2 linked regions of the Mastigocladopsis repens PCC 10914 genome follow. Each later gene encodes a partner of the first gene's protein in a complex. Links are inferred from orthologs where the notes say so. Each region holds a gene or a part of one and is shown on either strand. Other genes may lie near its edges.

Region 1 (3,259 bases):
ACTTAATGGGTACAAACTAAATTCTTCGCGAATTGATTTATTTAAAGCTTTACGATTGAAGATGCTAAATGTTAATTTAGTTGTTCCATAATAAAGATTTTCTCCAGTGGAGACAATATAAACGGCACCAGGAAATGGCAATGGCTTGATGGGAGTCCCTTTTTCAGCTAAATTATCTCTCACTTTTTCATGGTCTACATAAAACTTGTAGTAACCATAACCACGATTATATTCTGGTTTTTCAGGTAGCTGATTCAGGTCGTACCTTAAGATATTGCAAGTGCCACAAATTTTATAAAAATTTCTTCTTTTGATATATACATAATCACTGCTGTTTTGATATTTATAACCTTTATTTATAAACCAACCATGACAATTATGATTTTGATTGACAAACTCGGCTAAGTACTTACTGACACAATCGTCAGCATCAACAGCCATAGTATGTGATGGGGAAAATTCTTGAGCATGAATTAATCCCTTCAAAATTTTTCGCCCTTTGTCGGTATGTCCTACAGAGAAGGCATCAGGCTCGTTTGGTGGTGGAAAATCAACTTCAATATATGTAATGTGGGGATGGTGAAATTCAAGCCTTGGTTGCTCATGGCAAACAACAATCACCCTATATTCTAATGAAGTCTGATTGCAAATTGATTTAATGCATCTTTCAAATAACTTCGTTACAAGTTCCCAGGATTTGGAAGCTTGCGGACTTTTGAGTGGTATGACAAAAACAAGCATCAAAACGCTACGCTAATAAACAACTTTTGGAGCGGATGAGTGATATCAGAGTTTTCTAAAACCTGAAAATAGGTACAGACGTGGATACCTCGTTTGTACAATGGAGATGAGCATAGTAGTATAATTTTATCCTTAAAGCTTTAAATTAAATTAGACAATATTTATATAAATCTTGCAAAATTTGCGCTTTTAGATAGGAACAAGTGTGCGATAACACGAACAAAGCCCGCCTGTGCGGGCTTGTTGGAGTCATTGTCTTGCAGAGTTTGTTTGCTCCAGGCAAAAATTAACTAGTTAAATATATCTAAAGCAAGATTATTTTTAGACTGCAATGTGTTGTTGAACCTGTGTCACTAATTCATTTGTCCAGTAATTAACAAGTTCGGCGGCTTCGGCTTCTACCATAACTCGGATGAGTGGCTCTGTACCAGAGGCACGGACTAAAACTCTACCAGAATCACCCATTGCGGCTTCGGCGCGGGCGATCGCCTGTTGCAGAGGTTGGTTCTCTTTCCACCCCAAACGCTTGGATCTGTCTTCGACTCGTACATTCCGCAACAGTTGCGGATAGGTTTGAAAGCTTTGATCCACCATTTCTGATAGGGGAACGCCAGCTTGTTGTACCAAAGCTGCTAAGTGTAAAGCTGTTAACAAACCATCTCCAGTCATGCCATAGTGACGGCAAAGGATGTGACCGGATTGTTCGCCCCCAAGCATTCCTCCAGTCCGCAGCATTTCCGCCTGGACGTACTGGTCGCCTACTGCTGTGCGAATGAACTGACCTCCAGCTTGGTTCCATGCCCTCTCAAAACCTAAGTTTGCCATGACAGTGGAAACAATCAGGTTATGGGGCAGTTCTTGCTTTTGCTGTAAGCAACGTCCCCACAGGTAGAGGATGTAATCGCCATTGACTTGCCTTCCGGTATTGTCTACAGCCAAAACCCGGTCAGCATCGCCATCAAAGGCAAAGCCCAAGTCAGCATTGTGTTCTTTTACGGCAGCTTGCAGAATTTCTAGGTGAGTGGAACCGCAGTTGACATTAATGCGATCGCCATCTGGTTGGTTATGCAAGCAAATCACCTCTGCCCCCATCTCCTCAAATACAGATGGTGCTAGACCAACGACTGCTCCCCATGCCAAATCTAAAACAATTTTCATGCCCTGAAAATTTATGGCACCACGCAGCGGTTTTTTCAACGCCTCGACATAATTTCCTACTAAGTCTAAGCGCGAGTAATGCCGTCCGTAATGACTACAATGAGCAGAAGCCATACCCCGCACTCCTGCCTCTATTTCTGTTTGCAACCCTTGGGATAGCTTCATACCATCCGCGCCAAAAATTTTAATGCCGTTGTCTTCTGGCGGGTTGTGGCTAGCAGAAATCATGAGTCCGCCTATGGCATCGGTGACGCTGGTGAGATATGCAACGCAGGGAGTAGGACATAGTCCTAAATGCCAAACTTCTAACCCCGCTGCTGTCAACCCTGCACTCAAGGACATTGCCAGCATATCGCTGGAGTTTCTGGAGTCCTGTCCGAGGATAATCGGTCCTGGGTTTGAAGCATGGCTACGTAAAACAGTACCTGCCCAAAAGCCCACTTGCAATGCCAAGGGCGCACTCAGCAATTCTCCCACTCTTCCCCGAATACCATCTGTACCAAATAGGGGTGTTGCTGGAAGTGATATTAAGTGAAGCCCGAAACCGCTTTCATTAACTTTCTTTTCCGATTCATCAACTTCGGAAGCAGAACTCCCAGAGATGCCACCTTGAGTCCGAGTTATGTACGAAACCATAAGTAGAAAAACTCCACACAGTCAAACTGGAGAATAGCACTTTGAACTTTATTCAACAATTCCTGCTGGATACCTTTTAATCAGGACATTTTACTATTTTTTGTTGCTACAAATTTATTCTGATTCTTCCATTTTTTCAGCAAAACTACTTATAAGTATTTTCTTCTCTTTGTAAAGATTATGTAAATTTAGTATTTCTATTTAACTTAGTGTAAATTAAGCCTCAGCCTTGGAGACTCGGCACTCAGAACTGTTTTGGTCAGAGCAACTTAAAAAATTTTAATAGAAATTCTCATCAAATAGTTCTACTGTAACGTTTTAGTGGCTTTTGTAGCCGTTCATAAATTAAAACTCCAGCAGTTGACGTTTTAAAGTTGAGCAATTTAGCATGAGCAGCAATTTAGCAACAAAATTGCGTGTAGGCACGAAAAAAGCCCACACAATGGCAGAAAATGTTGGTTTTGTCAAGTGTTTTTTAAAAGGAGTGGTAGAAAAAAACTCCTATCGGAAGCTGGTGGCTAACTTCTACTTCATCTACTCTGCAATGGAAGAGGAGATGGAGAAGCACCGCAATCATCCGATTGTTTCAAAAATAAATTTTCCTCAACTTCACCGTAAGCATAGTCTAGAGGAAGACTTGAGCTACTACTACGGTGGAAACTGGCGGGAGCAAATCCAACTATCTCCAGCTGGTGAAGCTTACGTGCAGCGCATCCGGGAAATA
Region 2 (3,283 bases), 4.7 Mb from region 1 along the record:
GCTTTGTTTATTCTGGGACTGACATTTTTAACTTGCTTGCTGCTAGTGATCGCGATCGGTTTAACCCGTGGTGAGGCTGCCTTCCAAACGCAACTGCTACAAAATACCCCAGCAGTACAACAACGCGATATCAGTATTTCTCAACCAACACCCCCTATCTTATTAAGTTAATTAAAAATAAAATTTTTTTGATTTTGATAATTTTTTGTATTGTTTATGCTTCTTCCTTCCTCTGAAACCCCCTTATATAACCATCCTCTCCCCCAAATTGAACATTGGCTGAGAGAGCAAGGCTGCGAACAAGATGAAAAAGAACTGCATTGCTGGCATATTCAGCGACCTGCTTGGCAAGCGGAACTTTGGCTGGATATCGAGCAAATTATCGTGCGATATCTCCAAGTTGGAGAAGGTGGGCAAGATATCCAACGCGCGTTCAAGTATTCCCTCAGCCGACAAGATATAGAACGAGCTGTTTTTTCAGGACCATAACTAGGGAGTTGATAGTAGGTAGTTGATAGTAGGTAGTTGATAGTAGGTAGTTGCATTTCCTACTACCCACTACCCGCTACCCACTACCCACTACCTATTCCTAAACTTTGCCAAACCTCCGGTTCCGTTGCTGGTAGGCGCATAAAGCACGATGAAATTCATTGCGGTTAAAATCGGGCCAGAAAGATTCAGTTATATAAATTTCTGCATAAGCTATTTGCCAGAGAAGGAAATTCGAGACCCGCATTTCTCCACTCGTACGGATTAATAAATCTGGGTCACAAATTCCCTCAGTGTAGAGGTGACGTTCAAAAGTCGCCTCATCAATTTCATCTGGTTGGAGTGTACCTTGCTTTACTTTATGAGCAATTGTACGGCATGCGTGTAAAATTTCCTGTCTAGCCCCATAATTGGTCGCGACTGTGAATTTAATACCGCGATTGTTCTTCGTTTCTTCCATTGAACGAGCAATTTCTTGTTGAAGCGGATGAGGTAAGGCGCTCAAATTACCCACAAATCTAATTTGAACATTCTCCTCCATCATTTCCCGCAGTTCTTGGCGCAAAACACGCTGAAATAGAGTCATCAAAAAATCGACTTCTTCGGTGGGTCTTCCCCAGTTCTCAGTTGAAAAAGCATAAGCTGTGAGTGCCCCAATTCCCCAATCATCACAACAGCGAAGTAAATTTTTCAGCGCATCTACTCCCCGCTGATGTCCTACAAAGCGGGGGAGTCCTCGACGCTTGGCCCATCGACCATTGCCATCACAAATCACCGCAACGTGCTTGGGCAATAGTTCTCGTTTTAAATCAGGGGGCAACTCTTGCAGTTCAGTGTGTTGTGCTGTCATTTTTTATCTCGTCGCGAAGCAGTCGATGGTAATCCAAGTAAACGTGAAATCAGTGCTAGTGCCTTACCACGAATCTGACGACCCAAGCTCAATAAACCAGGAGCAACAGCCTCCCGATCTACAGTTGGGGAAAATCGAGCCTCTAATGACTCTTTCAGCTTCGTAGTAGTCAGTGGTCTATTGAGAGTTCCCCGTTCCGCTAAGGAAATAGAACCCGTTTCTTCTGATACAACGACACAAATGCAATTTTCGACGCGCTCAGTAATTCCCATTGCCGCCCGGTGGCGTGTTCCCAACTGGCGCGAAGCGGTACGTCCCGATAGCGGTAGAATTATACCTGATGCCACAATCCGCGAGCCACGAATCAACGTCGCCCCATCGTGTAATAAAGTTTTCGGCTGAAAAATTGTCTGTATAAGTTCCTTTGAAACTTCGGCATTTAGCTTTACTCCTGGCACGGAAAAATCCCGCTCATCAATAGGACCAGTGGTTTCCAAAATTAGCAAAGCTCCAATCCGGTTTTTTGACAATTCTTTAACAGCATCAACAATTTCATCAATTACACTATCAGATTTAGGTACCGCTAGACGGGACGGTTGAAACAACTGCCGGAATTCGCCACGTCCCAATTGTTCCAAAAAGCGGCGAAACTCTGACTGGAGAGCAACCGCCATTGCGACAGCACAACCAATCACTAACTTCTCTAGCACAAAGTTGAGCAGTTGTAGCTGCAATCTGCTACTGACTGCTGAAGCCAACATCAAAATAATAAATCCTCGCACCATCCACAGTGTCCGGCGCTCACTAATAATAACTAGTATCATGTACGTCAGCGCCAGTACTAACACAATATCCAGAGTCTCAACAAGCAAAGACTGTGACCTTCCTAGGTTTATCAGCCATTGCGTCCACCAATCTCCCATGACATCTGGATTTAACCCTTTGCCTTTAATAAAGTTAGTCAACACTTAACAGTCATTAGTCATTAGTTATTAGCTAATAACTAATGACTAATGACTAACTTTTGAGCCTTTCTGGTAGACAATCCTGTCGAATTAAGTCTTGATAAGTTTCGCGTTGCAAAATCAAATTTGCTTCGCCATTCGCTACTATAACAGCTGCCGGTCGAGGCAAGCGGTTGTAGTTCGATGCCATACTGTAATTGTAAGCACCAGTTGCCATGACTACGAGAATATCCCCTGGTTCAGTTTTTGGTACCTGGGCATCCTTAATTACAATATCTCCTGATTCACAATGCTTTCCGGCAATTGTTACAGTTTCTGTAGATGGAGCAGACAATCGATTGGCAACAACAGCGCGATACACTGACTGGTAAGTAATTGGGCGTGGATTATCAGACATTCCCCCATCAACTGCTATGTAGGTGCGTGTTTCTGGAATGACTTTGGAAGAGCCGATAGAGTATGCTGTCACACAAGCTGTTCCAATCAGGGAACGTCCTGGTTCAGATAATAATTTTGGCAAAGGCAAATTTGCTGCTGCACAAGCTTGGTGAATCACTTCACAAATCGGTTTGACCCACTCTTCGATGCTAGGTGGATCGTCTGATTCTGTGTACTTAATCCCTAAGCCGCCTCCCACATTCAACTCTTTGATTGATAAACCGTAAAGAGCAGCCTTACTTATCCACTGCACCATCACCCCAGCTAAATCTTGATGCGGTTGGCGTTCAAAAATCTGGGAACCTATGTGGGCGTGTAACCCTACACAGTTAACGACAGATTGTTGACTTACAAAAGTAAACAACTCATCGAGTTGATTGGGATCAAAGCCAAATTTACTATCCAGATGTCCCGTGCGAATGTACTCATGTGTGTGACATTCAATACCGGGTGTTAGCCGCAGCATAATGCGGATGGGGGAAGAGGGAGTGGAGGGAGATAAAGAGATTAATTTGTCTTCCCCTACTTCCCCTACTTCCCC

The links.
Region 2: the proteins of glmM (region 1) and cdaA are in contact, whole or in part, in a crystal structure (PDB 7OJS), measured with the Bacillus subtilis proteins. The link is inferred for Mastigocladopsis repens PCC 10914 from one-to-one orthologs.

What each region holds. Positions count from the first base shown.
Region 1 is NZ_JH992901.1:452,657-455,915, forward strand. Bases 300-3,228 are described here. They hold glmM (phosphoglucosamine mutase), read right to left. Parts: upstream 2,536-3,228; coding sequence 1,063-2,535; downstream 300-1,062. Other genes in these bases: MAS10914_RS0104085 (hypothetical protein), read right to left, coding at 300-741; MAS10914_RS0104095 (biliverdin-producing heme oxygenase), read left to right, coding at 2,924-3,228. Also shown: more of MAS10914_RS0104085, read right to left, coding at 1-299; more of MAS10914_RS0104095, read left to right, coding at 3,229-3,259. UniProt on the Bacillus subtilis protein: Catalyzes the conversion of glucosamine-6-phosphate to glucosamine-1-phosphate. Glucosamine-1-phosphate is used for cell wall biosynthesis.
Region 2 is NZ_JH992901.1:5,202,057-5,205,339, forward strand. Bases 300-3,252 are described here. They hold cdaA (diadenylate cyclase CdaA), read right to left. Parts: upstream 2,263-3,252; coding sequence 1,336-2,262; downstream 300-1,335. Other genes in these bases: MAS10914_RS0125135 (DUF3143 domain-containing protein), read left to right, coding at 300-489; MAS10914_RS0125140 (isoprenyl transferase), read right to left, coding at 590-1,339; lysA (diaminopimelate decarboxylase), read right to left, coding at 2,357-3,252. Outside these bases: MAS10914_RS0125130 (J domain-containing protein), read left to right, coding at 1-171; more of MAS10914_RS0125135, read left to right, coding at 217-299; more of lysA, read right to left, coding at 3,253-3,283. UniProt on the Bacillus subtilis protein: One of 3 paralogous diadenylate cyclases (DAC) in this bacteria, catalyzing the condensation of 2 ATP molecules into cyclic di-AMP (c-di-AMP). Upon expression in E.coli leads to c-di-AMP synthesis.